Regions from separate parts of the Streptomyces sp. NPDC001536 genome, predicted to be linked through region 3. Evidence: riboswitches for the same ligand, from Rfam matches in the RefSeq annotation. Region 3 holds a riboswitch; each other region holds the start of a gene.
The links. A riboswitch is a leader RNA that binds a small molecule or an ion and turns the genes downstream of it on or off. The one in region 3 is predicted to bind thiamine pyrophosphate.
Positions count from the first base shown of each region.

Region 1: another riboswitch for thiamine pyrophosphate. It lies ahead of thiO (glycine oxidase ThiO); the one in region 3 lies ahead of thiC (phosphomethylpyrimidine synthase ThiC).
Region 2: another riboswitch for thiamine pyrophosphate. It lies ahead of ACFY0U_RS32970 (thiamine ABC transporter substrate binding subunit); the one in region 3 lies ahead of thiC (phosphomethylpyrimidine synthase ThiC).

Region 1 covers NZ_JBIAVQ010000005.1:456,866-466,580, reverse strand. The annotation lists gene ACFY0U_RS17625 (DUF4396 domain-containing protein) at 1-187, opposite strand, end outside; gene ACFY0U_RS17620 (deoxyribonuclease IV) at 264-1,124, opposite strand; gene pknB (Stk1 family PASTA domain-containing Ser/Thr kinase) at 1,173-3,098, opposite strand; gene ACFY0U_RS17610 (thiazole synthase) at 3,217-4,011, opposite strand; gene thiS (sulfur carrier protein ThiS) at 4,015-4,215, opposite strand; gene thiO (glycine oxidase ThiO) at 4,212-5,366, opposite strand; TPP riboswitch at 5,364-5,476, opposite strand; gene ACFY0U_RS17595 (hypothetical protein) at 5,529-5,879, shown strand; gene ACFY0U_RS17590 (NAD(P)/FAD-dependent oxidoreductase) at 5,912-7,129, shown strand; gene ACFY0U_RS17585 (Rv2175c family DNA-binding protein) at 7,195-7,566, shown strand; gene thiE (thiamine phosphate synthase) at 7,877-8,527, shown strand; gene metF (methylenetetrahydrofolate reductase [NAD(P)H]) at 8,626-9,549, shown strand; gene ACFY0U_RS17570 (hypothetical protein) at 9,606-9,715, shown strand, end outside.
Region 2 covers NZ_JBIAVQ010000014.1:104,304-114,018, forward strand. The annotation lists gene ACFY0U_RS32935 (hypothetical protein) at 1-77, shown strand, start outside; gene ACFY0U_RS32940 (VOC family protein) at 173-592, shown strand; gene ACFY0U_RS32945 (LOG family protein) at 628-1,749, shown strand; gene ACFY0U_RS32950 (LAETG motif-containing sortase-dependent surface protein) at 1,897-2,601, shown strand; gene ACFY0U_RS32955 (maleylpyruvate isomerase family mycothiol-dependent enzyme) at 2,661-3,458, opposite strand; gene ACFY0U_RS32960 (ABC transporter ATP-binding protein) at 3,484-4,506, opposite strand; gene ACFY0U_RS32965 (ABC transporter permease) at 4,506-6,107, opposite strand; gene ACFY0U_RS32970 (thiamine ABC transporter substrate binding subunit) at 6,152-7,225, opposite strand; TPP riboswitch at 7,304-7,411, opposite strand; gene rlmN (23S rRNA (adenine(2503)-C(2))-methyltransferase RlmN) at 7,435-8,541, opposite strand; gene ACFY0U_RS32980 (NUDIX domain-containing protein) at 8,584-9,117, opposite strand; gene ACFY0U_RS32985 (hypothetical protein) at 9,258-9,662, shown strand; gene ACFY0U_RS32990 (SRPBCC family protein) at 9,676-9,715, opposite strand, start outside.
Region 3 covers NZ_JBIAVQ010000003.1:628,060-637,774, reverse strand. The annotation lists gene ACFY0U_RS11865 (metallophosphoesterase) at 201-1,271, shown strand; gene ACFY0U_RS11860 (hypothetical protein) at 1,465-2,331, shown strand; gene ACFY0U_RS11855 (winged helix-turn-helix transcriptional regulator) at 2,466-2,882, opposite strand; gene ACFY0U_RS11850 (NADP-dependent oxidoreductase) at 3,005-3,946, shown strand; gene thiC (phosphomethylpyrimidine synthase ThiC) at 3,992-5,797, opposite strand; TPP riboswitch at 5,790-5,979, opposite strand; gene ACFY0U_RS11840 (YibE/F family protein) at 6,052-7,863, shown strand; gene ACFY0U_RS11835 (SsgA family sporulation/cell division regulator) at 8,004-8,441, opposite strand; gene ACFY0U_RS11830 (IclR family transcriptional regulator) at 8,541-9,275, opposite strand; gene ACFY0U_RS11825 (DUF5326 family protein) at 9,702-9,715, opposite strand, start outside.

The DNA.
Region 1 (9,715 bases), on a different contig from region 3:
AGAAGGCGAGGACGATCGCCAGGATCAGGGTCGGGGTGTTGCCCCAGCCGAGCGCGGTGCCGATGACCATGCCGAGCACCTCGCCGATGGCACACCCCGTGAGGCAGTGGAGGGTGGCGCGGACGGCCGTGGCCCAGCTGCCGTCCGGCTGGTGGTGAGCGTGTTCCGCGTGCGCCTGGTGCTGCATGAGTGCCCCCAATGTCAGGTTACGGTTCCTGCACCGAGCAAGAACCGTATACCCCCTAGGGGTATTCCGTAACGGGCTACGCGTCGCGCAGTTTCTTCAGCCGCTCCACGTCCGCCGCGTGCCCCTCCTTGCCACCGGGCGTCTCGATGATCAGCGGTACGCCCTCGGTGGCGGGGTGGGTCATCAGCGCCCGGAACGGGTCCTCGCCGATATGGCCGGCGCCGATGTTCGCGTGCCGGTCCTTGTGGGCGCCGACCACGTCCTTGGAGTCGTTGGCGTGGATCAGCTTCAGACGGCCCTCGCCGACGGTGTCCACCAGCAGGTCCAGGGTCTGGTGCATACCGGAGGGGCCGGTCAGGTCGTGGCCGGCCGCGAAGATGTGGCAGGTGTCGAGGCAGACGCCCAGCTTGGGATGGGCGTCCAGCGCCTCGAAGTACGGACCGAAGTCCCAGGTCCGCGAGCAGAGCGAGGCACCCTGACCGGCGGTCGACTCCAGCAGCAGAAACGGGTCGTCGTCGTGGGTCAGCTCGTCGAGCAGCGGCAGCATGTGCTCCCGGACCTGCTTGAGGGCGACGGACCGGTCCCGTCCGCCGGTCGCGCTGCCCGTGTGCACGACGACGCCGAGCGCCCCGATCTCCCGCCCGCGCCGCAGCGAGTGCCGCAGGCTCTCCACCGACTTCTCCACCGTCGCCTCGGTGTGCGAGCCGAAGTTGATCAGATACGGGGCATGGACGTACGCCGGGATCGACTCCGCCGCGCACGCCGCACGGAACTCCTCGTCCTGGCGCGGGTTGCCGACGGGCGTGGCCCAGCCGCGCGGGTTGGCGACGAAGACCTGCACGGTCTCGGCCGCGAGATCACGGGCGTAGGACAGGCCGACGGAGTTCAGACCGCCGGCCACGGGGACATGGCCGCCGACGGGGTTGCGCTGAGTCATCACCCGTCCAGGGTGTCACGCGGCGCGCGGCACCCGTGATGGAGCCCCTCAGCGGATCTCGATGGTGATCGTCGACCCCTTGGGAGCGGTCTGGCCGCCCTCCACCGACTGGCTCTTGACCGTGTCCCCGAACAGCCCGAGGAGCCCGCGGTCCTCGTCGACCTTGAAGCCGGCCCCCTCCAGCTCGGCCTTCGCGTCGTCGACACTGTCACCGACGACGTCCGGGACCTCGACCATCTCCGGGCCCTTGGAGATCGTCAGCGTCACGGTGTCGCCCTCGGCGGCCTCGCTGCCGTCCCGCGGGGTCTGCGCGGCGACCAGACCCTTGTCGTACTCGGAGTTGACCTGCTCGGAGGCGACCTTCACCTTCAGACCCGCGTCCTCCAGGTCCGCCTTCGCGTCCTCCAGGCTCTCGCCGGTGACGTCCGGGACGTCCACCGGGCTGCCCTTGCTGACGACCAGGGCGACCGCGGCGCCCGAGCGGAGCGTGGTGCCCGCCTCCGGGTCGGTGCTGATCACGAAGCCCTTGATGACGTCGTCGCTGAACTCCCGGGTCACCATGCCCGGTTCGAGGCCGTCGCCCTTGAGCCGGTCCCTCGCCTTGTCGAGCCGGAGGCCCGTGAGGTCGCCCAGCTTCACCGTCTCGGGACCCTTGGAGACGGTCAGCGTCACCGAGTCGTTGTTGCGGATCCGGGTGCCGACGGACGGGTCCGAGCCGATGACCCGGCCGCGCTTGACGGTGTCGCTGTACTCCTGCTTCACCTTGCCGACTTCCAGTCCGGCCTCGCCCAACCGGTCCCGGGCCTGCGCCTCGGTCTTGTCGATCAGCGCCGGGACCTTGGTGAACTGCCCGGAGTTGATGTACCAGACGCCGGCGCCGACACCGAGGATCAGCAGCAGGGCGACCACGATCGCGAGGGGGCCGCGCGGGGGTCCCGAACGGCGCCGGGGCGGTGGAGGCGGCGGGCTCTCGAAACGGCTCGTGCGGTTGACCGCTGTCCGCGGCTCGTCCCCGTCGACCGGCAGCGGCCTCGGCACCGTCAGTGAGCGCGGGATCACGCTCGTACGGTCCTCGGCGCCGCTGTGCGCGACGGACAGGGCCTGCGGCGGGACCAGGTCCAGCTGGTCCTCGCTGAGCGCGCCGCGCGCCGCGCGGGCCTGTGCGAGCAGGGCCACCGCGTCGTACGGGCGGATGTCCGGGGTGCGGGCGGTCGCCGACGCGACCAGCTCGTCCAGCTCGTACGCCAGCCCCGGCACGATGCCCGAGGGCGGCGGGACGTCCTCGTGGAGGTGCTTGTAGAGCACCACCGCGGGGGAGTCCCCGTCGTGCGGCTTCTCGCCGGTCAGCATCTCGTAGAGCACGACACCGCACGCGTACACGTCGACGCGGGGATCGGCGGTGCCGCTCTCGATCTGCTCCGGCGCCAGATAGGAGACCGTGCCGAGCACGGTGCCCGTGGTGTTGGTGACGGTGTCGACGGACCGGACGAGCCCGAAGTCGGCCACCTTGACCCGGCCGTCGTCGCCGATCAGCACGTTCTCGGGCTTCATGTCCCGGTGCACGAACCCCGCGCGGTGCGCGGCGCCGAGCGCGGCGAGGACCGGCTCCAGGATGTCGAGCGCGGCCCGCGGCTGGAGCGCGCCACGGTCGCGCAGCACGTCACGCAGGGTGCAGCCCGCCACGTACTCCATGGCGAGATAGACGTACGACCCGTCGGTGCCCTGGTCGAAGACCTGCACCACATTGGGGTGGGCGAGCCGGGCGACGGACTTGGCCTCGCGGATGAACCGGTCCACGAAGGTGGCGTCGGCGGCGAGGCCCGGGTGCATCACCTTCAGCGCGAGCACGCGGTCGAGGCGGGTGTCCACGGCCCGGTAGACCGTGGCCATCCCGCCGACCGCGATCCGCGCGTCCACGCGATAGCGGCCGTCGAGCACCTGCCCGACCAGAGGGTCCTGAAGGGTCGTATCCACGCAGGTGAGTGTACGAGCCGCGACTGACAGGGCCGCCGGTTCGGGCGAGATCGGGGCGGGACTGAAGCCGTCCTGTGACGGACGTCGCAACGACTTTCGGCCTGCCTCGAACGTACGTTCAGAACGCGGGGCGTTCGGGATCCAGCCGCGCCAACCCCTCCGTGGGGGACGAGGCTTCGGCGAAGTGCCGCTTGGGGATGCGCCCCGCCCGGTACGCCAGCCGGCCCGCCTCCACCGCGTGCCGCATCGCGTGCGCCATCAGCTCCGGCTCCCGGGCCCGGGTCACCGCCGAGGCGAGCATCACACCCGCGCACCCCAACTCCATCGCCAGCGCCGCGTCCGACGCCGTACCGGCCCCCGCGTCCAGGATCACCGGCACGCGCGCGTGCTCGACGATCAGCTGGAAGTTGTGCGGGTTGCGGATCCCGAGCCCGGAGCCGATGGGCGAGCCCAGAGGCATGATCGCCGCGCAGCCCACGTCCTCCAGCTTCCGCGCGAGGACGGGGTCGTCATTGGTGTACGGCAGCACCGTGAAACCGTCGTCGACCAGCGTCTCCGCGGCGTCCAGGAGCTCGATGGGGTCCGGCAGCAGGGTGCGTTCGTCGGCGATGACCTCCAGCTTGACCAGGTCGGTGCCGAGGGCCTCGCGCGCGAGGCGGGCCGTCAGCACGGCCTCGCCCGCGGTGAAACAGCCCGCGGTGTTGGGCAGCACCTCGATGCCGAGCCCGGTCAGCACGGAGAGGACCGAGCCGTGCACCGTCGGATCCACCCGCCGCATCGCGACTGTGGTCAGCTCGGTGCCGGAGGCGTTCAGCGCCCGCTCCAGCACATCCGGGCTGGGCGCGCCGCCGGTGCCCATGATCAGACGGGACGAGAAGGTCCTGCCGCCGAGGACGAAGGGATCGTCGGCCATGGGTCAGCCTCCTTGGACGGCGGTGAGGACCTCGACGCGGTCGCCCTCGCACAGGGACGTCGACGGCCACTGTCCGCGCGGGACGACGGTTTCGTTGAGGGCCGCGGCCACTCCGGCAGGGGCCGGGGCGAGGGCCCGCACGACGGTGTCGAGAGCCGTGCCGGGAGCGATCTCCCGCGGCTCTCCGTTGACGGAGATGTTCATGCGGGCAGCTCCGTGAAGGTGAAACGCCGGGGGGTGAAGGGGCGGACCTCGTCCGGGAGTTCACCCGTGGTCAGCACATGGGCCATCGCGTCGCCGGTGACCGGCGTGAGCAGCACACCGTTGCGGTAGTGACCGGTCGCCAGGAGCAGCCCCGGCAGCTCGGTCGGTCCGAGCAGCGGAGCGTTGTCGGGGGAACCGGGACGCAGCCCCGCGCGGGTCTCCGTCAGCGGCAGTTCCGTGATGCCCGGCACCAGTTCATGGGCGTCGCGCAGCAGCTCGTACACCCCGCCCGCGGTCACCGTGGTGTCCCAGCCCTGCTCCTCGCTGGTCGCCCCGATCACCAGCTCGCCGTTCTCGCGCGGCACCAGATAGACCTGGCTGCCACGGACCACGGCCCGCACGGTCCGGTTCAGGAAGGGCGCGTACCGCTGCGGCACGGTCAGCCGCAGCACCTGCCCCTTCACGGGCCGAACCGGCGGCAGGACGTCGTCGGGGACACCGGCGAGCCGTCCGCTGAGGCTGCCCCCGGCGAGCACCACCTGGGCCGCGCCCAGCCGGGTGCCGTCGGTGGCCGTGATGCCGGCGGCCCGGTCCCCCACGAGGTCCAGACGCTCGGCCCAGAGGCGGTGGAAGACCACGCCCGCGTGCTCGCACGCCGCCAACAGCGCCTTGATCAGCCGCCGGGGGTCGATCTGATGGTCGCCGTCGACCCGCAGCCCGCCGCGCACGCCCGGTGCGAGCATCGGCTCCAGACGCCGGCACTCCCGCCCGGACAGCCACTCCGACTCCAGGCCCGACTCCCGTTGCAGGGCGTGCAGTTCGCGCAGATGGGCGCGGTCGTCGGCGTCCAGCGCGACGGCGAGCGTGCCGCAGCGGCGGTAGCCGAGGTCGTGGCCGGTCAGCTCGGTGAGCTCGGCCGCGAACTGCGGATAACGGCGGGCCGAGGCCAGGTTCAGGCCCAGCAGGGTCTGCTCGCCGTAGTGCAGTTCCGTGACGGCGGCCAGCATCCCGGCGGCCACCTGGGCGGCCCCGCCGCCCGGTTCGGGATCGACGACGGCCGTGGCGAAACCGCGCTGCGCGGCCCGCCAGGCCGTGACGAGGCCGATGATTCCGCCCCCGACGACGAGGACGTCTGACGTACGTGAGGACATGGGCGTCCAGCCCCTCCCTTCGCCGGCATGACCCGGATCAGGTTCGTACGGTCGGAGGCCGGCCAGCCTCCCTCTCAGCCCGGTGCGTCCGGGCTCCCGCGAGTGCTCTACGTTGGCCACCCTAGCTCTTGGTTTTGCGCTTGTGTAAGGGAGCCCGCTGCCATGCCCCGCTCGCTGGACGGCCTCGTCCTCGCCCCCGTCGCCGACCAGGCCCCAGGTCAGGTGGGTACCCGCACCCGGTTCACGTACCACGAGAAGGACGGCGAGATCTGGGCCGAGTACACGGGCGGCGACGTCGTACGCGGGCATCTGGTGGGTACCCGGGAGGGCGACCGGCTCGACTTCCGCTACGTCCAGCTCAAGCACGACGGGACGACCTCCTCGGGGCACTGCGTGTCCACGGTCGTCGAACTGCCGGACGGGCGGGTGCGGCTGGAGGAGAGCTGGGAGTGGGAGTCGCAGTCGGGCAGCGGGACGAGCGTTGTGGAGCAGGTCACGGTGCATGACCGCTGACTGACAAATTGTCAGTTGTCTATGGTGATCCGGTGAGCGAGCAGACGGAGCAGTCTCAGCGGCGCGTGGTCGTGGTCGGCGCGGGCATGGCCGGCGTACAGACCGCGGTGGCCCTGCGCGAACAGGGTTTCACCGGCACCGTGACCCTCATCGGCGCGGAACCGCATCAGCCCTACGACCGGCCGCCGCTGTCGAAGGCCGTCCTGCTCGGCAAGGCCGAGGGCTCCGCCTTCGACGTCGACTTCGAGGCGCTCGGCATCGACCTGGAACTGGGCCGCGAGGTGCTGGGCGTCCGCCCCGCCGAGCACGAACTGGACACCGAGTCCGGGCCCGTGCCGTACGACGTCCTGGTCCTCGCCACCGGAGCCGAACCGATCCGGCTGCCCGGCGCCGAGGGCGTCCCCGGCGTCCATCTGCTGCGCACCCTCGACGACGCCGAGCGGCTGCGGCCCGTGCTCGCCCGCCAGCACGACATCGTGGTGGTCGGCGCGGGCTGGATCGGCGCCGAGTTCGCCACCGCCGCACGCGAGGCGGGCTGCGCGGTGACCGTCGTGGAGGCCGCCGAACGGCCGCTCGCGGGAGCACTGCCCGCGGAGGTGGCCGCGCCGATGTCGTCCTGGTACGCCGACGCCGGTGCCGCGCTGCGCACCCACGCGCGCGTGGAGCGGGTGCGGCCCGGCGAGGTCCTCCTGGACGACGGCACACGGCTGCCCGCGGACGCCGTCGTGGTCGGCATCGGCGCCCGCCCCGCCACGCTCTGGCTGACCGGCTCGGGCATCGAGCTCGGCACGCACGGCGAGGTGGTGGCCGACGACCGGCTGCGCACCTCCGCGCCGGACGTCTACGCGGTCGGCGATTGCGCGTCCTTCCCCTCGGGAAGGTATGGCGAGCGGCTGCTCGTCCACCACTGGGACAACGCCCTCCAGGGCCCGCGCACGGTGGCGGCCAACATCATCGGCGAGACGCCCGCGGTCTACGACCCCGTGCCGTACTTCTGGTCCGAGCAGTTCGGCCGCTTCGTCCAGTACGTCGGCCATCACACGTCCGCCGACACGGTCCTGTGGCGCGGCGAGCCGTCCGGACCGGCCTGGACGGTCTGCTGGCTGCGCGAGAACCGCCTCGTCGCCCTGCTGGCGGTGGGCCGGCCCCGGGACCTGGCGCAGGGGCGGCGGCTGATCGAGGCGGGGACGGAGCTGGACCCGGAGCTGCTGAGGGACCCGGCGCGGCCGTTGAAGGCGGCGACAGTGTAGTCCGAAAGCCCAGGTCGCAGGGGTCTGGCTTCCGACTGTCAGTGCGGGATGGCAGGCTTGATGTCGTGACCGAGATTGACGCAAAGATCGATGCTCTCGTCCCCGACTGGCTCACCCTCCCCGACATCGCGGAAATCCTCGATGTCGAGGTGACGCGTGTGCGCCAGCTGGTCAAGGAGGGCCAGCTCATCGCTGTACGCCGTGGTGAGAACCGCGCGCTGCACGTCCCCGCCGCCTTCATCGACGGGGTCGAGCAGAAGGTCGTCAAGGGCCTCACCGGGACCCTGACGCTCCTGAGGGACGACGGCTTCTCCGACGAGGAGATGCTGGAGTGGCTCTTCACCCCCGACGACAGCCTCCCCGGCACCCCCGCCCAGGCGCTGAGCGAGAACCGGGGCACGGAGGTGAAGCGCAGGGCGCAGGCGTTGGCGGTCTGACCCGAGCACGCTGAACCGCCCCGGCGCCCACCGTCCGGGGCGGCACCGTCCGGGGCGGGTCACCCGGCACCCGCGCCCCACCGCCCGGGTCGCGGCCGGCTGGGATGGGGTGCCACGGCGGTGATTGGCGGATGTTTCCCACGCCTGGCTGCGGTGACCTGCGGGTTTGCCGGCAGCGAGCGGGACAGATCCGCCAATCGCCGCTGGGGGCGCAGCCTCGGCCCGCCGCCCTGCTGTGATTCACTACCGGCCGCCGAGGGTGACCGCACTCGCCCGCGGCCCTACGCCACCGACACCGGGGGACACCGACATGCCCGACACCGCACGCGCCCGCCTCGCCGATGCCCGTGTCTACCTCTGCACCGACGCCCGCAAGCGGCAGGGGGATCTTCCGGAGTTCCTGGACGCCGTGCTGGCCGGCGGTGTCGACATCGTGCAGTTGCGTGACAAGGGCATGGAGGCGGCCGAGGAACTGGAGCACCTGAAGGTCTTCGCCGACGCCTGCGCCCGGCACGGCAAGCTCCTCGCGGTCAACGACCGGGCCGATGTCGCGCACGCGGCCGGCGCCGATGTGCTTCACCTCGGCCAGGGCGACCTCCCGGTCCCCGCCGCCCGCGCGATCCTCGGCGACGACATCCTCGTCGGCCGCTCCACGCACTCCGAGGCGGAGGCCGCCGCGGCCGCCGTCCAGGAGGGTGTGGACTACTTCTGCACCGGCCCGTGCTGGCCGACTCCGACCAAGCCCGGCCGCCACGCACCCGGCCTCGACCTGGTCCGGTACACCGCTTCCCTCGCCACCGACCGCCCCTGGTTCGCCATCGGCGGCATCGATCTCGGCAACCTCGACCAGGTGCTGGAGGCGGGCGCCCGCCGGGTCGTCGTCGTACGGGCCATCACGGACGCGGACGACCCGGGCGCGGCGGCGGCGGAGTTCGCGAAGCGGCTTCGGCACACGGTGTGACCGGTTCGGGTGTCCGAGGGGTGGACAACAAGTCGACAAATCGGGCAAATATCCCTGATCTGGTTGGGTGACCCCCGCCCCCTGGCTAACCTGCGGGTATGGCCCTCGGAACCGCATCCACCAGGACGGACCGCGCACGCACCGTGCGCGACATGCTCGCCACGGGCAAGACGACGTACTCGTTCGAGTTCTCGGCACCGAAGACCCCCAAGGGCGAGCGGAACCTGTGGAGCGCGCTCCGGAGGGTCGAGGCGGTCGCCCCGGACTTCGTCTCCGTGACGTACGGTGCCGGCGGTTCCACCCGCGCGGGCACCGTCAAGGAGACCCAGCAGATCGTCGCGGACACCACGCTCACCCCCGTCGCCCACCTCACCGCGGTCAACCACTCCATCGCCGAACTGCGCAACATCATCGGCCAGTACGCCGACGCCGGGATCCGCAACATCCTGGCCGTGCGCGGCGATCCGCCCGGCGACCCCATGGGCGACTGGGTGGCCCACCCGCAGGGTCTGACCTATGCCGCCGAACTCGTCCGGCTCATCAAGGAATCGGGCGACTTCTGCGTGGGCGTCGCCGCCTTCCCGGAGATGCACCCGCGGTCCGGGGACTGGGACGCGGACGTCGCGCACTTCGTCGACAAGTGCCGGGCCGGCGCCGACTACGCCATCACGCAGATGTTCTTCCAACCGGAGTCCTATCTGCGGCTGCGTGACCGAGTCGTCAAAGCCGCCTGCGAGACCCCCGTCATCCCCGAGATCATGCCGGTGACCAGTGTGCGGATGCTGGAGCGCCTGCCGCAGCTCAGCAACGCGGCCATCCCCTCCGTCCTGAAAGAGCGGATCCTCACAGCAAAAGACGATCCGGCCGCTGTACGCTCCATTGGGATCGAATTCGCCACGGAGTTCTGCGCGCGGCTGCTGGCCGAGGGAGTGCCAGGACTGCACTTCATCACGCTCAACAACTCCACGGCGTCGCTGGAAATCTACGAGAACCTGGGCCTGCACCACCCACCGCAGGCCTAGACCGGCCGCACGGATATACGACACACTGCGTAGCGGTCACTGGGAGAGGGGCGTACATGGGCTGGACGGTCCTCTACATCGCGTTCGGAATCGTCGCGCTGTGGTTGCTCGGCGAGGTGCTGCTTCAGTACAAGGCACGGCTGCGCTGGCGACTGCTCGCCTTCGC
Region 2 (9,715 bases), on a different contig from region 3:
CGGGCGCGGTGCTGGCCCTCTTCGGTCCCCTGACCCTCGTCGTCGCCGAGCTCGCGGCGATGCCACTGGCTCGCTGAAACTCGTAGAAGAAAAACGACCATCCGCCGATGAGTTCCGTTCGGCGCGCCGGTCTACCCACCGAACACCACGACCCCGATGGGAGAGACCAGACATGACCTCCACCGCCTACCAGCAGATGATCTTCGTCAACCTGCCGGTCAACGACCTCGACGCCTCGAAGAAGTTCTTCACGGAGCTCGGCTACTCGATCAACCCCCAGTTCAGCGACGAGAACGCGGCTTCCGTGGTGATCAGCGACACCATCGTGGCGATGCTTCTCACCAAGCCGTTCTACTCGACCTTCACGAAGAAGGAGATCGCGGACGCCACGACGACCAGCGAGGTGCTGATCTGTCTGAGCGCCGAGAGCCGCGAGAAGGTCGACGAGCTGGTCGAGAAGGCGGGCGCTGCGGGCGGCACCGTGTCGGACACGGTCCAGGACCCCGGCTTCATGTACGGCCGCGCCTTCGACGACCTCGACGGCCACACCTGGGAGGTCGTGTGGATGGACCCGGCCGCGATCGAGGGCTGAACATCCGCCGCAACAGCTGTGCCTAGCATGGGCGGGTGCAGACGATGCCCGCCCATGCGGCCCACCACAACGACCGTGAGATCGAGAGCCTCGACGAGTTCGACGCCACGGTCTCGGCCCGCGGCACCCTCGCCGGCTTCCGCGTCCAGGCCGTCGATCTGACGGACCGCACCAGGGAGTTGCTCGCCACGGACACGGCGGGCGCCGTCTTCCTCGGCTGCCGGATGCGCCAAGACGCGGCCGCCAAGGTCCACGCGGACGGCGCGATGGTCTTCCCGCCCGTCCCCCACCTGCCGTTCGACCCGTACCGCGGCCTCCTGTACTCGCCGGACGAGCTCTTCGCCGGGCTCGGCAAGGGCTACGAGGAGACGCTCGACGCCCGTGCGTACGCCTGGTTCCAGCAGACCAAGGCAGACGGCGACATACTCGCCTCGATGCTGCGCTCGATCCACGACGACGCCGTCTCGGACGCGCTCGACGAACTCCTCAGAGGCACACGGGTCGTGGGTGTGATGGGCGGCCACGCGATGGGCCGCGGCACGGAGGCCTACGCCGGTGCCGCACGGCTCGGCCGTGAGCTGACCCGCGCCGGCCTCACCGTCGCCACCGGCGGCGGACCGGGCGCGATGGAGGCGGCGAACCTGGGCGCGTACGCCGCCCCCTTCGACGACGAGATACTCACCGAGGCCCTCCAACTCCTCGCCAAGGCACCGAAGTTCACACCGTCGATCACCGACTGGGCGGCGGCCGCCTTCGAGGTGCGCACCCGCTGGCCGCGCGGCGGCGTCTCCGTCGGCATCCCGACCTGGTTCTACGGCCACGAGCCGCCGAACCCCTTCGCCTCCCACATCGCCAAGTACTTCGCCAACGCCACCCGCGAGGACGGCCTGTTGGCCCGCTCCACCGCTGGTGTGGTGTTCCTGCCGGGCGCCGCCGGCACCGTACAGGAGATCTTCGACAACGCGACGCCCAACTACTACGAGTCCCGCGGCGAGCCGACGCCGATGGTGCTCGTCGACCGGGCGCACTGGACGGAGAAGCTGCCCACGTGGCCGCTGTTGCGGTCACTTGCCCGGGAGCGGTCGATGGAGTCGCGAATCGCCCTGGTTGACCGAATCGAGGAGGCTCCGCAGGCGTTGAAACGTCTTGGCGGTTAATAAGACGGCAAAGGCAATGCTCGGGACGCGCCTACACGTTGACACTTCTTATGGCGCGCTTATAAACCTGTGAGTCTCTTGGGGATCGTGATGTCACGTCACTTCTCCCTCAACCCCCCGCATTTGCGCATCTCGTAAAGGACAAACGTGGCAGTTCTGTCCATATCCCGCCGCACCATCGCCCGTTCCGCCCGCGTCCTCGGAGTCGCCTCCGCCTCGGCCGCGCTCGCGCTGGGTGTCGCCGGCAACGCGCTGGCCTGCAACATCAACGAGTTCTCCGCCGAAGCCAAGTGCGACGGCGAGAACGGCGTCATCACCGTCACCGATGTGGACCCGGCCGGCATCCCGGCGACCGTCACCGTCTACCTGCAGAACAACGGCGCCGACCTCAAGAAGGTCGGCGAGCAGGTGGTGAAGGGCTCGCGCGAAGGCACCACGATCACCTTCACCGAGGACTGGAAGCCGAACGCGGAGTACCGCGTCCATGTCACCGCCAAGGGCTACCTCGACGAGGACATCAAGCCCAACCTGACGACCCCGTCCACGGCCTGCAAGAAGGAGGAGGAGTCCCCGACGCCGACGGCCACCCCGTCTCCGTCGGACTCCGCCACCCCGCCGGCCGAGGAGGAGAGCCCGAGCCCGACCCCGTCGGCCTCGGAGAGCGAGAGCACCGCCCCGGCGTCCTCGCCGAGCAACGCGCCGACCCCCGCGGCCGGTGACTCCAACCTCGCCGAGACCGGTGCGAACTCCAACACCGGTGTCATCGCCGGCATCGCGGCGGCCCTGGTCGCCATCGGTGGCGGCGCGGTCTTCTTCGGCATGCGTCGTCGTGGGGCGAGCAGCAGCCGCTGACGTCTCGCGAGCAGTACCGCTGTGGCCCGTTCTCCGTCAGGGGGCGGGCCACCGTCGTGTCAGCCGAAGGTGGCCCGCTCCAGCCAGAACTCCAGCAGCCGCCGATCGCCCAGCACCTCCAGCTCCGGGCTGTCCAGGGGCAGTCGACGGTAGAAGGCGAGCATGACGGCGGTCAGCGGACCCCGGAGCGCGACCGTCGCCTTCTCGTGCCCGCGCCGCCAGACGATGACGTCGTCGGTCAGCTCGACCAGCCACTCGGCATCCAGCGCGGGCGTGCCGTCGGTGGCGTGCAGATGGATGCTGCGCCCGGCGCCTCTCAGCTCACTGGCCTCGTCGTGCGGCATGGTCCGCTGTGCGAACTCCACGATCTGGAGCCATTCGTCGATCGCGTCGGCGGCGATGTCCGGCGCGACCTCGTAGGGCAGCCCGGCGGCGAGGGTGGCGTCGGCGCGGTGGACCGTGAGCTCGTGGACCATCCGGCGAGCCCAGAAGCCGGAGGTGGGGATACCGGCCCAGGCCCACACCTTCGTGTCCGCCCCGGCCTCCCGCAGCGTGCCGACGAGCATCTCACCGGTCTCGGCGAGCCACGCGTCCAGTGCGGCCGCGTCTCCCGTGGCCTCGGGCCCCTGGCCCAAGGGCACCTGTTCCTCGGGGACTTCGGCCTCGGCCCTGGTGCGCACCATCAGCTCCACCCAGCGCAGGGCCCCGCCGGTGTGCCGCACCAGCCGCTCCAGCGACCAGTCGGGGCAGGTGGGCACGGTGACGGACAGATCGGCGCCCGAGGTCACCACGGACCTCAACAGGCCGACCTGGTGGGTGATCTCGTCGCAGTAGCGGTCATGGGCAAGCGGCGTCATGCCCCGCACCCTATGGGGACCGGGATCAGCCGAGCACGACGATTTCGGCCGCGTCGAACTCCACGCCGACCCGGTCCCCGACCTCCGGCGCCGCCCGCAGGGCGCACGCCGCCTCAAGGTGCGGCGCGTCCCCCTCCGGGCGCAGGCGTACGGCGACATGCGTGCCCTTGAAGGTGCGGGCGGCGACCGTGCAGGGCAGCCCCTCGTCGGCGCCCACGAGCCGCACGCCCGCGGGCCGCACCAGCAGACTCCGCAGACCCTGCGCGCTCCCCACCGGGACCGGCAGCTTGCCCCAGGGCGTGTCCGCGGCCTCGCCGCCGACCATGCCCTCCACGACGTTCTCGAAGCCGAGGAAACGGGCCACGAACTCGTCCGCGGGCCGCTGCCACACCTCAAGGGGCGTACCGGACTGGGCGATCCGCCCGTCCCGCATCACGACGACCCGGTCGGCGAGCGCGAAGGCCTCGCCCTGGTCGTGGGTGACCGCGAGCACGGTGGTCCCCAACCGCCCGAACAGTTCCCGCAGTTCGACCACGAGCCGCTCCCGCAGCGAGCGGTCCAGCTGTCCGAGCGGCTCGTCCAGCATCAGCAGCCGGGGCCGGGGCGCGAGGGCGCGGGCCAGCGCGACCCGCTGCTGCTCACCGCCGGACAGCGAGGCGACGGCACGGCGACCGGCGCCCGGAAGCCCGACGAGGTCGAGCAACTCCCGTACCCGATCGGCCTGTTCGCCCTTGGAAGCCCCGTGCATCCGCAGCCCGAACGCCACGTTCCCGCCCACGTCCCGCTGCGGGAACAGCTGATGGTCCTGGAACATCAGCCCGACCCCGCGCTTGTGCGCGGCCACCCCCGCCTGGTCGTGCCCGTCGAGCGACACCCGTCCCTCGTCCAGGTGTTGCAGCCCGGCCACCGCCCGCAGCAGCGTCGACTTCCCGCTCCCGCTGGGCCCGAGCACACACACGATCTCGTGCTCGGCGACCGACAGGTCGACCCCGTCCAGCACCGCCCGCCCGCCGAAGCGGACCGTGGCGCCCTGAAGGCTCAGCAGCATCAGAACTCCCCCGTCCGATCGGTCCGCAGCCGCTCAAGGACCAGCAGCGCCACCGCGCACACCACCATCAGAATCGTCGAAAGGGCCATCGCCTGGCCGTAGTTGAGCTCCCCGGCCCGCCCCAGCAGCCGCGCCACCGCGACCGGCAGCGTCGGGTTGTCGGGCCGCGCGATGAACACGGTCGCCCCGAACTCCCCCAGCGACACGGCGAACGCGAACCCGGCCGCGATCAGCAACGCCCGCCGCACCAGGGGCAGATCGACCTCCCGCCACACCCGCCAGGGCGACGCCCCGAGCACGGCCGCGGCCTCCCGCAGACGGTGATCGACGGCTCGCAGCACGGGCAGCATGGTCCGTACGACGAAGGGCACCCCGACCAGCGCCTGCGCGAGCGGCACCAGGATCCACGATGCCCGCAGATCCAGCGGCGGCTCGTCGAGGGCGATCAGGAACCCGAACCCGACGGTCACCGCGGACACCCCCAGCGGCAGCATCAGCAGCGCGTCGAAGCCCCGTACGAACCGCCCCGCGTCCCGCCGGGTCAGCGCGGCCGCGGCGAGACCGCCGATCAGCACCGCGATGGCGGTGGCGGCGACGGCATAGGACAGGGAGTTGCCGATCGCCTCGATCGGGGGCACCAGGAACACTCCGCCGTCGGACTTCGTCAGCGCCCGGTAGTACCCGAAGTCGGGAGCGTCGAGCGAACGCCGCACCAGCACGGCGAGCGGCAGCAGCAGGAGGACGACGACGGTGAGCAGCACCCCGCCCAGCAGCGCCCACTGCCCCGGCCCGCGCGGCCGCCGGGCCGTCATGGACGCGTCCACCAGCCGCAGCTCGCTCTCCCGTCGCCGTACGGTCCAGGCGTGCAGGGCGAGGATCGCGCCCACGGCCACGAACTGGACGATCGTGAGGACCGCGGCCGTGGCGAGGTCGAAGATCTCCGAGGTCTGGCGGTAGATCTCCACTTCGAGGGTGGAGAAGGTCGGTCCGCCGAGGATCTGCACCACGCCGAAGGAGGTGAAGGTGAACAGGAACACCATGAGGGCGGCGGCGGCCACGGCGGGGCCGAGCGCGGGCAGGGTCACCTTCCGCCAGGCCGCGAGGCGCGAGGCGCCCAGCATCCGCGCGGCCTCCTCCTGCCGCGGGTCGAGCTGCGACCAGAGCCCGCCGACCGTGCGTACGACGACGGCGTAGTTGAAGAAGACGTGCGCGAGCAGGATCGCCCACACGGTCGTGTCCAGCCGTACGCCCCACAGCTCGTCGAGCAGCCCCCCGCGCCCCACGAGCGCCAGGAACGCCGTACCCACGACGACCGTCGGCAAGACGAACGGGACCGTCACGACCGCCCGCAGGATCTGCTTGCCGGGAAAGTCGAAACGGGCGAAGACATAGGCGCCGGGCAGCGCGATCAGCAGGGTGAGCGCGGTGGAGGCGAGGGCCTGCCAGGTGGTGAACCACAGGACGTGCCGGATGTCGGACTGGGCGAGCACGTCCGTGATCCGGCCGACCTGCCAGGTGCCGTCGGCCTTGAGCCCGCGCGCCACGATCGCGGCGACGGGCCAGGCGAAGAAGACCCCGAAGAACGCGACGGGCAGGGCCATGAGGCCGAGCCGCGCCGCGTTTCCCTTGAGGCTCCCGCGCGGGGCTACTTCAGTACGAGCGAGGTCCACGACTTGACCCACTGGTCACGGTTGTCGGCGATCTTGGCGGGGTCCATGGTCTCGGGATCCTTCGCCTGCGGCCCGTACTTCGTGAACTCGGCCGGAACCTGGGCGCCCTCCCGCACCGGGTAGACGAACATGTTCAGCGGCATGTCGTCCTGGAACTCCTTGGTGAGCAGGAAGTCGAGGAGCGCCTTGCCGCCCTTGCTGTTCTCGGCGTTGCTCAGCAGGCCCGCGTACTCGACCTGCCGGAAGCAGGTCCCCTCGGCGACCCCGGTCGGCGCGCTCGTCGGCTTCGGGTCGGCGTAGATGACCTCGGCGGGCGGCGAGGAGGCGTAGGAGACGACGAGCGGCCGGTCGGCCTTGGCCTTCTTGCCGCCGGCGGACCCCGAGAACTCCTCGTTGTAGGCCTGCTCCCAGCCGTCGACGACCTTCACGCCGTTGGCCTTGAGCTTGGTCCAGTAGTCCTGCCAGCCGTCGTCGCCGTACTTGGCGGCGGTGCCGAGGAGGAAGCCGAGGCCCGGCGAGGAGGTGGAGGCGTTCTCGGTGACGAGGAGGTTCTTGTAGGCGGGCTTGATCAGATCGTCGTACGACGTCGGCGGGGCCAGCTTGTGCTCGCTGAAGTAGGCCTTGTCGTAGTTGACGCAGATGTCGCCGGTGTCGATCGGCGTGACCTTGTCCCCGTCGACCCGGAACCCGGCCTTGATCTCATCGGCGCCCTTCGCCTCGTACGACTGGAACAGCCCGTTGTCGAGCGCCCTCGACAGCAGGGTGTTGTCGACGCCGAAGAAGACGTCGCCCTGCGGGTTGTCCTTGGTCAGGATCGCCTTGTTGACGGCCTGCCCGGCGTCGCCGTCCTCAAGGACCTTGACCTTGTACCCGGACTCCTTCTCGAACGCGGCGAGCACGCTCTTGGAGACAGCCCACGAGTTGTGGCTGACGAGGGTGACGGTCGTGGAGTCGCCGGACGACTCACCGCTGTCGGACGACCCGCACGCGGACAGCGCGAGGAGACCGAACCCGACGGCGAAGACCGTGGCCTTCTTGGTGATGCTCACTGGATTCCTCCTGGGTTGACCAGGAAGAGACGCGGCCCTGCCCGGAACCTCTGAGAGGCTCCGGGCAGGGCGCAACAGCTTGAGTAATGACCGATCTCCCTACCCAGAATGACCTGGGCCAGGTTCGGAGGGTCTGCGGCCCGATTGCCGCACTCTCAGCGCTGTGGCGCTCCCCTGTCGGAATATGAAGATGTACGTACGGGCTCAGGTTACCGCTCGCCCGCCGCCAGCTGACCGCAGGCCCCGTCGATCTCCTGCCCACGGGTGTCCCGAACGGTGACGGGCACCCCGTGCGCGGCGATGGCCTCGACGAAGGCCTTCTCGTCCTCGGGCCGGGAGGCGGTCCACTTGGACCCGGGAGTCGGGTTCAGCGGAATGAGATTGACATGCACGGGCTTGCCCTTGAGCAGCCGCCCGAGCCGGTCACCACGCCAGGCCTGGTCGTTGATGTCCCGGATGAGGGCGTACTCGATGGACAGCCGACGGCCCGACTTCTCGACGTAGTCGAACCCGGCCTCGAGCACCTCGCGCACCTTCCACCGGGTGTTCACGGGTACGAGGGTGTCGCGCAGTTCGTCGTCCGGCGCGTGCAGCGAGATCGCGAGCCGGCACTTGAAGCCCTCGTCGGCGAACCGGTGGATGGCCGGCACGAGCCCGACGGTGGAGACGGTGATGCCGCGCTGCGAGATGCCGAGCCCGTCGGGGGCGGGGTCGGTGAGGGCGCGGATGGACTGCACGACCCGCTTGTAGTTGGCGAGCGGCTCACCCATGCCCATGAAGACGATGTTGGAGAGCCGCGCGGGCCCACCGGGCACGTCCCCGTCCCTGAGCGCCCGCATCCCGTCCACGATCTGGTGGACGATCTCGGCGGTGGACAGATTGCGGTCGAGGCCCGCCTGCCCGGTGGCGCAGAAGGGACAGTTCATCCCGCACCCGGCCTGCGAGCTGATGCACATGGTCACCCGGTCCGGGTACCGCATCAGCACCGACTCCACGAGCGTCCCGTCGAACAGCCGCCACAGCGTCTTGCGCGTGGTCCCCTGGTCGGTCGACAGATGCCGTACGACGGTCATCAGCTCAGGAAGCAGCGCCTCCTGGAGCTTGGGCCGGGCCGCGGCCGGGATGTCGGTCCACTGCTCCGGATCGTGCGCGTACCGCGCGAAGTAGTGCTGCGAGAGCTGCTTGGCACGAAACGGCTTCTCACCGATCTCGGCCACGACATCCTTGCGCTCGGCAGGAGTGAGATCGGCAAGGTGCCGCGGCGGCTTCTTGGCTCCGCGGGGGGCGACGAAAGTGAGTTCTCCGGGCTTGGGCATGGTCATACCAGTGTCGCAGATCAACCGGAGTGCCCCAGTCGGCTACCGCCAGGCCCAGAGATGGGCGGAAACCACGCCGTCGCCGACCTCCCTGGTCCAGAAGTTCCACGAGGAAAGGCCCGGCACCTCGACGTCGACGTCGTGGAAGACGTACTCGGACGCCAGACCGGGATACGAGGGTGACGAGTCCCTGCGCAGCCGCCGTTCGGAAACGGAGCCCACGACGACTCCGGGACCTTCGACTCCGAGTTCCTCGGCCACGCACCGCCGTGCCGTGTCGGAGACTTCCTCGCCGGGCTTCCTCTTCTCGGCGGGGGCCTCGTTCCTGGGACGCCATGAGCCGTCGGCCATCAGCTGCGCGATCTCCACGAGCTCCTTGCCGCCCTGCCGGACGCGCAGGGTGACGACGGTGACGCGACGCAAGGGCGGCTCGGAGTCCAGGGTCGTCTCCCCCGCCTCGATCTCGTCCCACAGGTGCCGCACGGACTTGGTCCCGTCGGTCCCCCACGACTCATGAGGGATCCCGCTCCTCTCCAGCCACTCCCGCAGCTGACCCAGGCTGTCCGGAACCCACATACGCCCCGCCCCTCACGGTGTAGCCCGCTCCACCACCCATACGGGAGGCAGCTGCCTCGTAGCAGGGGACCCTACGGCGGAATCGTGGACGGCACACAGTTCGCAGCAGCGCGCTGTGCCTTCCACGAGGGGACCGTTCCATGGCCGTCAACCGCCGACGCGGACGCCGTATCGCCGCCGTCGCCACCACTGTCGCCGCCGTCGCACTGACCGCCGGGCTCCTCACCGGCTGCGAGGACACCGACGATGCGCTCGACTGCCTCACCAACGCCGACACGATCGCCGACAGTCTCAAGGCGATCCACGAGGCCGGCTGGGACGCGGCGAAGGACCCGTCGAAGACCGACGACTCCATCGACACCATCGAGAAGAACCTCGACAAGATCAACGACGACGCGGACGACAGCGAGGTCGACAAGGCCGTCGACGACCTGAACAAGGCCATCGAGGACTACAACAGGTCCATCCTCGACGGCGACACCGACCCGGACAGCAGCCGGATCGACGCCGCCGCGAATGAGCTCAAGGACGTCTGCACGTCCTGAATGGCGGGCGCCCCTATGTGATGGGCCGCTCCAGGCACTCCTTGAGCAACTGC
Region 3 (9,715 bases):
ACGAGGGCCGTCAGCAGATGGCACAGGCCCTGCCCAATCGGGGCGAAAGCCGCGGTGAACAGGAGTCTTGCTCCGATTCACCACCCCTGGGTCATCACATGGCGCGATCCGCATTCCTATGATGGGCCCACGACACCGCGGGCCGCTGCGACCAGGCAGTCCGAAGCGGTGCAGATGCGGCGTGATGGTGGAGGGGTCTGATGACTCAGGGGGCCGGTCAGGGACCCGAGGCGGAGCGGACGGCGACGTTGCGCGACTTCCGGGTGCCCGCGTACGTCCACGAGACCGGTCCGTACGGCCACAGCGCGCACCCCGGCGACGTCGTACCGGCGCACGAGGCGGACTACCCGGAGGAGTACACACCCACCGAGCGCGACCTGCCGGTCATCAACCGGGGTGACACGCTTCAGGTGGCCGTCGACCCCGCGGCGGTCCCGCAGGCCGTCGTCGGGCCGGGCGCGCTGTTCGTCGTCGGTGACGTCCACGGCTATCTGGACGAGTTGGTGGCGGCCCTTCAGGAGAAGGGCCTCGTCGACGCCGCGGGCAGCTGGTGCGCGGGCACCGCCCGGCTGTGGTTCCTCGGCGACTTCACCGACCGCGGCCCGGACGGCATCGGCGTCATCGACCTCGTGATGCGGCTGTCCGCCGAGGCCGCCGCGGCCGGCGGCTACTGCAAGGCGCTCATGGGCAACCACGAGCTGCTGCTGCTCGGCGCCAAGCGGTTCGGCGACACCCCCGTCAACTCCGGTGCGGGCACCGCCACCTTCCAGGCGGCCTGGCTGCTCAACGGCGGGCAGAAGACCGACATGGACCGTCTCCAGGACCACCACCTCCAGTGGATGGCCCGCCTCGACGCCATGGAGGAGGTCGACGGGCACCTGCTCGTCCACTCGGACACCACCGCCTACCTCGACTACGGCGACTCGATCGAGGCGGTCAACGACACCGTCCGCGAGACGATCACGCGCAACGACGCGGACGAGGTCTGGGATCTGTTCCGCAAGTTCACCAAGCGCTTCTCCTTCCGTGACGAAGGCGGCGCCGACCATGTGCGCTCCCTGCTCGACACGTACGGCGGCACCCGGATCGTTCACGGTCACAGCCCCATCCCCTACCTGCTGGGCGAGGTCGGCTCGGAGGACGGCGAGGACTCCTCGGGTCCGCTGGTCGAAGGGCCGCACGTCTACGCCGAAGGGCTGGCCATCGCGATGGACGGCGGTGTGACCATGGCCGGAAAGCTGCTGGTCCAGCAACTTCCCCTGGATATCTGAACGTTCACGGGGCAGACGACCCCCCATGCCGGACTGAGCAGAGACGGCGCAGGCCAGGGCCCAATTTCTGGAAACCCCCTGTCACCGTGTGCCGTCACCGCTCTACCATCGGCTTATCCGTAGCAGGCTCCCCTCCGTTTCTGCCCGACGGCTCACAGTCATGCGAGCCCCAAGCCCTACGGAGCATCGGGGGATGCACATGAACAGCGTTCCGCAGCACCTGCTGAGCGAGGACCGCCAGGAGTACGAGCGGATCCTCGATGAGGCGCTGCGCTCCGCCCCACACCGCCCGGAACTGGCCGCTGTGGGACAGCGGCTCAATCCCGAACAGCTGCGCACCATGGCGCTCAACGCCACCGCGATCATCACGGCGGCCGCGGCGACCGAGTACCAGCACTATGTGAAGGTCCGCGAGGAACTGCGCCATCCGGCGCCGTCCACCCCGACGTCCGTCCGTGAAACCGGCTCCGCGGAGTCGGGCTCGGGCGCGGCGGGGCTCGCCGCCACCATGGGAGAGGTCGCCGAGACCGCCGGCGCGGGCGCCGTCGCCGTCGTCGCGGTCCTGGCTCCCGTCCTCGCCGGAACCGCCGCGGCGATCTTCCTGCTGGTCGGGTACATCCTGAAGATGCTCGACCCGCAGCCGGCGTTCGCCCAGACCATGCTGACCACCGGTTGGGTGTTCGGCGCGGTGACCGCGCTGGCGATCCTGGTCGCCGCGGTCGGACTGCTGCTCACCGCCCTGCGCAACCGGCCCTCGCTGGACACCGGGCCGTACGGCGAGCTGAGCGGGGAGGTGGCCCGGGCCAGGGAAGCCTGGCGTGAGGCCCTGCTGGAGCGGGGCGTCCTGCCGTTCCTGCGGGACGCGCTGGCCGATCCCGGCACGGCGGCCGCCCTGCACCGCACGGCACCGCCCGCGCCGACCAGCCGTATGCCGAACCTCGGTTACGGCCGTCCGGGCTTCAGCAGCCCGGACGACGGCTCCGCCGGTGCCCGGCCCAGCTTCACGAGCCCGGACTACACCAGCCCGGACTTCGGCGGCCCGGAGCACCAGCCGGAGTAACCCCGGCTTGCGCCCCTCGCCGCGGGGAGACCCGCCTTCGGGGGCGCGCAAGCCGGTTGTCCGGCGGGCACGGCGTCATGGCTGGCGGAACCGGTTCCCCAGGTTGCGGGCCGGTTCTGGGTTGCGGGCCGGTTCTAGGTTGAGGAGCCGGACGGCCGGCGTTCGGCGCGTTCGTCGAACTCCTCCCGTGCCGCCCTGATGGCGGCGATGTTCGCCCGCGACCAGTCGGTGATGCTCTGCACCAGGCCGCCCACCTCCAGGCCCAGCTTGGTCAACTGGTAGTCCACGCACGGCGGCACCGTCGGATACACGGTGCGGGTCAGCAACCCCTCGCGTTCCAGCGCGCGCAGAGTCTGTGTCAGCACCTTCTGCGTCACGCCGTCCAGCCGTCGCCGCAGCTCGGCGAAGCGCATGGGGTGGCCGTCCTCGAGCGCCACCAGCACCAGCATGGTCCACTTGCTGGCGATCACGTCCAGGACGGCACGGGTCGGGCAGTCGCGCAGGAAAATCTCGACGCCGCCGTGTTCTCTCAGGTCAAAGCCGGTATCCACGAAGAACCTCGGTATCAGACAAGTGCCTTCTTCCGCAGGGGTATCGCTCGGGCCGAGCATGGAGCGCACAGAGCGCCGCCCACAGGGAACGACGCCCCGCGTCCCGCTGCCGAGGAGTCCTGATGCCCGCCCCCCGTATGCATGCCATCGTCCAGTCCGCGTTCGGCGGTCCGGAGGTGCTCACCTACGCCGAGACCGATGTGCCGGAGCCCGGTCCCGGGGAGGTGCTGCTGCGGGTCGCCGGTGCCGGAGTCAATCCGGGCGACGCGGTGCTCCGGTCCGGCCGGGTGCCGGAGCTGGTCACACTGCCCTGGACGCCGGGCAACGATGTGGCCGGTGTCGTCGAGCGGGTCGGTGAGGGTGTGACGCGGTTCGTGCCGGGCGACCGGGTGTACGGCATGCTGGCGGTCACCCGTCGCGGGGCGTACGCCGAGTTCACCGCCGTACCGGCCGACGCGCTGGCCCTCGCGCCCAAGAACCTCGACCTCGTGCACGCGGCGGCCGTGCCCCTGGTCGCGTTCACCGCCTGGCAGGCGCTGGCCGTGCTGGCGCGGGTCGAGCCCGGCGACCGGGTCCTGATCCATGCGGCGGCGGGGGGCGTCGGGCACGTCGCGGTCCAACTGGCCAAGGAGTTGGGCGCGTACGTCATCGGTACCGCGCGGTCGGCCAATCACGGCTTCCTGCGCGCTCTGGGCGCCGACGAACTGATCGACTACACCACCACCGACTTCCGAACCGCCGTGACTCCCGTGGACGTGGTCCTGGACCTGGTCGGCGGCCCCTACGGCCCACGCTCCCTCGACGTACTCCGCCCGGACGGCCTCCTCATCGGCGCCTCGATCGACCCGGGAACGGACGAACAACAGGCCACCGCCCGCGGCCTGCGCTACGTCTGGGTCACGGCCGAGCCTTCGGGAAAGACGCTGGCCCAGATCACCGAACGCATCGAGACAGGCCGCCTCCAGGTAACGGTCCAGCACACCTACCCCCTGGCCCAAGCCGCCGCGGCCCACCGCACGATCGAGGAGAAGCGCACCAACGGCAAGATCGTCCTCGTACCTTGACGAGTGGGGCCCACCAGGACACCGGGCCCCACCCAGGCAGACCGATCAGTCCGCAATCGGCAGGTACACCCTGTTGCCGCTCGCCGCGAACTCCTTCGACTTGAGTGCCATGCCCTCCTCGATCTCCTCCTGGTTCCCGCCGTGCCGGCGGCGGATGTCCTGGGAGATCTTCATCGAGCAGAACTTCGGCCCGCACATGGAGCAGAAGTGGGCCGTCTTGGCCGGCTCGGCCGGGAGCGTCTCGTCGTGGAACTCGCGGGCCGTGTCGGGGTCGAGGGCCAGGTTGAACTGGTCCTCCCAGCGGAACTCGAAGCGGGCGTCCGACAGCGCGTCGTCCCACTCCTGTGCGCCAGGGTGTCCCTTGGCGAGGTCCGCCGCATGGGCCGCGATCTTGTAGGTGATGACGCCGGTCTTCACGTCGTCACGATTGGGCAGGCCCAAGTGCTCCTTGGGCGTGACGTAGCAGAGCATCGCCGTGCCCCACCACGCGATCATCGCGGCACCGATGCCCGAGGTGATGTGGTCGTACGCCGGCGCGACATCCGTGGTCAGCGGGCCGAGCGTGTAGAACGGGGCCTCCTCGCAGATCTCCTGCTGGAGGTCGATGTTCTCCTTGATCTTGTGCATCGGGACATGGCCCGGACCCTCGATCATGGTCTGTACGTGGAAACGCTTGGCGATCGTGTTGAGTTCCCCGAGCGTCCTCAACTCGGCGAACTGCGCCTCGTCGTTGGCGTCCGCGATCGAACCCGGCCGGAGGCCGTCTCCGAGGGAGTACGTCACGTCGTACGCGGCGAGGATCTCGCAGAGTTCCTCGAAGTTCTCGTAGAGGAACGACTCCTTGTGGTGCGCCAGGCACCACGCCGCCATGATCGAGCCGCCGCGGGAGACGATGCCCGTCTTGCGGTTGGCCGTCAGCGGCACGTACGGCAGGCGGACGCCCGCGTGGACCGTCATGTAGTCCACGCCCTGCTCGGCCTGCTCGATGACCGTGTCCTTGTAGATCTCCCAGGTCAGCTCCTCGGCCTTGCCGTCGACCTTCTCCAGCGCCTGGTAGAGCGGCACCGTGCCGATGGGGACGGGGGAGTTGCGCAGGACCCACTCGCGGGTGGTGTGGATGTTGCGGCCCGTGGACAGGTCCATGACCGTGTCGGCGCCCCAGCGGGTCGCCCAGGTCATCTTCTCGACCTCCTCCTCGATGGAGGACGTCACCGCGGAGTTGCCGATGTTGGCGTTGACCTTCACCAGGAACCGCTTGCCGATGATCATCGGCTCGATCTCCGGATGGTTGACGTTGGCCGGGAGGACCGCGCGGCCGGCCGCGATCTCCTCCCGGACGACCTCGGGGGACACGTTCTCCCGCAGGGCCACGTACTCCATCTCCGGCGTGATCTCACCGCGGCGTGCGTACGCGAGCTGTGTGACCGCCTGCCCGTTTCGGCTGCGGCGCGGCAGCCGGGGCCGCCCCGGGAAGACCGCGTCGAGGTTGCGGAGGTTGCCGCCCCGCGGCGAGGTGTGCTTGATGCCGTCGTCCTCAGGACGGACGGGGCGGCCCGCGTATTCCTCGGTGTCCCCGCGGGCGATGATCCAGTTCTCCCGGAGCGGAGCCAGCCCCCGGCGGACATCGGTATCGACCAGGGGGTCGGTGTACGGACCCGATGTGTCGTACAGCGTGACCGACTGCCCGTTGGTGAGATGCACCTGACGGACCGGCACGCGCAGATCGGGGCGAGAGCCCTCGACATACGCCTTGTGCCAGCCGATGGACTTCCCGACCTCCGCGGACTGTTCGCCCTGAATGGGCTGTTCGTCCTGGCTGAAGGCAGGCGTGCGCGCGTCCTTGATGGTCATGAGACCTACTCCCTACGCCGGCATTACCCGGTAACAGGTTCGGCGGTCGACGCAGCGGCTTCCGTCTGCCGACGTTTCGTGTGGAACGTCACTCGCTGGTGACGATGTTCCACGTGAAACATCGCTGGGACGGAGGTCAGCGCCCTCTCAGCCCGGTGCTCCGAGCTCCCGCGTGTACAAAGGTGCCCCCCACGCTAGCGTCAATTCGGGCGCGGTGAACAGAGGGCCCCTGTCGTTCTTGCGATGATCGGTCGGTGACCACGACACATCAGCCCCCGTTCCCACCGCCCGAGCCTCCTCGTAGGCCCGGCTCCGGAAACGGGCCCGGCAACGGGCCCGGACCCGCACGCGGGCAGGGGGCGGGGTACGGCCCGGGCCCTCGCCCGGGCCCCGGCTCCGGCGACTGGCACGAGCAGGGAAACGGCACCGGGGGCGGGTTCGGGCAGGAGCCCGGATCGGGTCGGGGGTTCGGACAGGGGCCTGGTTCGGGTGGCCGGTTCGAGCAGGAGCCCGGATCGGGGGGCCGGTTCGAGCAGGGGCCCCAATCCGGGGGCCGGTTCGAGCAGGAGCCCCAATCCGGGGGCCGGTTCGAGCAGGGCCCCGGTTCCGACGGCGGTCACGACCACGGCGCCGGTGGCGGGCACGGGCATGGCACCGGTTCCGGCGGCGGAGGCACGGGCGGTGGTAGTGGCGGCGGCGGTCGCGGTGGCGGCGGACACGGTCACTCGCACAGCCACAGTCACGGCCCGGCGGCTCCCGTCTCCCAGCACCTGCGCAAGGTCATCGCCGCGATCCTCATCCCCTTCGGCGTCGCCGTGATCGTCGGGCTCGCCGTGCTGTGGCCCGGGGGCGCGCCGGGTCATGAGCGCACCGGCGTCGGCTTCGACCGGCAGACCCAGCAGGCCACGGTCACCGAGGTCGTGAACGTCAGCTGCAAGTCGGTGAACGCCTCCGGCGAGACCCCGACCGGCGACACCTCCACCGCCGAGGGTTCCTCCGCTCAGCAGCAGGCCGACGGCGAATGCAAGAAGGCGACGATCCGCGTCGACACCGGGGACGACAAGGGCCGTACGTTCACCGAGATCGTGCAGCCGGACCAGTCACGGCAGTTGCACCAGGGCGAGAAGGTCGTGGTCGCCTACGAGCCCTCCGCCCCCAAGGACCTGCAGTACTCGGTCACCGACGTGAACCGCAGGCTCCCCATGGCGTTGCTCGCCGGCATCTTCGCTGTCGCCGTCGTGGTCGTCGGGCGGTTGCGGGGCGTCATGGCGCTGGTCGCGCTGGCCATCAGCTTCCTGATCCTGAACTTCTTCATCCTGCCCGCGATCCTGCAAGGTTCGAACCCGTTGGTCGTGGCCGTGATCGGGTCGAGCGCCATCATGCTGATCGCCCTGTATCTGTGCCACGGGCTGTCGGCGAGAACATCCGTCGCGGTGCTCGGCACACTGATCTCGCTGCTGTTGATCGGCGTGCTCGGCTCGCTGTTCATCGACTGGGCCGCGCTCACCGGCAACACGGACGACAACACCGGCCTGATCCACGGTCTGTACCCGTCGATCGACATGAGCGGTCTGCTGCTCGCCGGCATCATCATCGGTTCGCTCGGTGTCCTCGACGATGTGACGGTCACCCAGACATCGGCGGTGTGGGAACTGCACGAGGCCAACCCGTCGATGGGCTGGCGCGATCTGTACCGCGCGGGCATCCGCATCGGCCGCGACCACATCGCGTCCGTCGTCAACACGCTCGTCCTCGCGTATGCGGGCGCCGCCCTGCCGCTGCTGCTGCTCTTCTCCATCGCGCAGAGCAGCGTGGGGACGGTCGCCAACAGCGAGCTCGTCGCCGAGGAGATCGTGCGCACGCTGGTGGGCTCGATCGGCCTGGTCGCGTCCGTGCCGGTGACGACCGCCCTCGCGGCTCTGGTGGTGTCGGCCGACCGGCCGACGCTCCCGTCCGGGGCGGCACCGGTGGGCGGAGGGCCGGCTCCGACGGGCGCCCAGTCGATGTCCGCGGGCACACAGCCGGCCGCGGCACGGGGCGGGCGCGGGCGGCGACGCAAGCGCTGACTCCTGCATCTGCTGTCACAGGGGCTGTACGGCGCCGTACAGCCCCTGTGGCCTACCCCAGGCCCCCTGGAGGAGAAGCGTTCCTGCGCGGGCCCCACGCCCGCGCTGAAGCGTTACGCCCCCCACATGGCCGTAACGCTTCAGCCCGCGCTCTGTTCCTCCGCCAGAATCCGGTCCAGGGCCTCCTCGAGATGGGCGTCGAAGTCGCCGAGCGCCCCCTCCTGGCCCAGCGGCACCAACTTGTCGGTGCGGTCGAGGAAGGCGATGAGCGGCGCCGCCGAGGAGCGGAACAGCGCCTGGTCGACGCCGACCTGAAGACGGATCAGGACCTCACCGAGCGTGTCCGCCTCGGCCGGCGCGATACGCACGTCCCCGTCCCCGCACGGCCGCCCCACGCCGTCGATCAGCAGCTCACGCCCGAACGCCCAGGTCACCGGCGCGTCACCGGGCAGATGGAAGGTGAGCCGCACGGCGTAGGGATCGCAGGTCTCGTAGCGCAGTTCCACCGGGATGCGGAAGGAGAGCTCCTCGGACACGAGAAAGCTCATCATGACCTCTGCCTGTACGGACTCACCCATCGTCTACCCCGTCATCTGCCGTCGACTGGCCGGGAATGATCCCTTTGACTGTGGTGGAAGTTTGCTGAACGTACACGGGAGATCACAAGGAGTGAGTTTTCAGATACTGATAGAGATCGCGAGCGACCCGAGAAGACGCCCGACCTCGCTCTGCAACTGACGACTGGCGTCAACCAGTCGGTCGGCCTGGTGGACGGGCAGCGAGATGGCCATCGCCCCGGCGGTGGTGCCCACAGTGATCGGAATCGCGGCGCAGACCGTCCCCAGCGCGTACTCCTGCCGTTCGAAGACCGGTTCCATCCGCCGTGTCCGGTCCAGACGCCGCAGCAGCGTGCGGCTGTCCCGCACGGTGTACGGGGTGATGGCCTGAACGGGGTAGCGGTCCAGGTGGTCGCGGCGGTCGTCCTCGTCGAGTTGAGCGAGCAGGCACTGGCCGATGGCGTGCGCGTGAGCCGTCTCGCGGAAGTCCGCCCATTCCTCGACCGCCGGGTTCCCCGGGGTGTCGGAGACGCACATGACCTCGATCTCGCCGTCCTGGTAGATCGCGTAGTACACGGGTACGCCGATGGCATCGCGCCAGTGGGCCAGTGTCTCGGCAATCGTGCTGCGACGTTTCTGCTGTGCTCCGCTGCTGCTCAGCCGTTCGGCCGCCTCACCGAGGAAGAACAGGCCCTTGTCCCGGTGCAGATATCCCTCGTGGACCAGGGTGCGCAGCAGGTGGTAGGCGGTGGGCAGGGCGAGTCCGGTCTCGCGGGCCAGTTGTTTGGCGGGGGCGCCGTGCTCGTGCTCGGCGACGGATTCCAGCAGGCGCATCGCGCGCTGGACGGAGCCGATGAGGGTCGTGGAGTGCGGTGGGTCCGGGGAGTCGGCCGGGGCTGTTCCCGGTGCCGGGCGTGATGCCGGTGCCAGGGGTGGTGTTTTCGGGCGGGACCGGTTCGTGGCTGCGGGCTGTTCCGGCGGCCGGAGTCGGTGCTCCGGCGACGGGACGGCCGCTCGGACCGGTGCGGGGGCTGTGAGGCGTTCTGCGGGTGCGGTGTCAACCGTGGCCAAGGGTCACTCCCGAAGCGCGAGGGGGCCGCCCGTGCGGGGGGACACGGGAGGGGGTGTGCGCCGCTCACGGGGGATCGTCCCCGCGTCGAATTCCGGACTTTAACCGTCCGCCACCGCTCGCACTCGGCCTGTACCGAAACTTCCCCCGCCCGAGGGAACCGGTGATTCCTGTTACCGGTCACCGATGCCGCTCGCCGGTCGCCCCACGTGTCACCAGTCGCCGC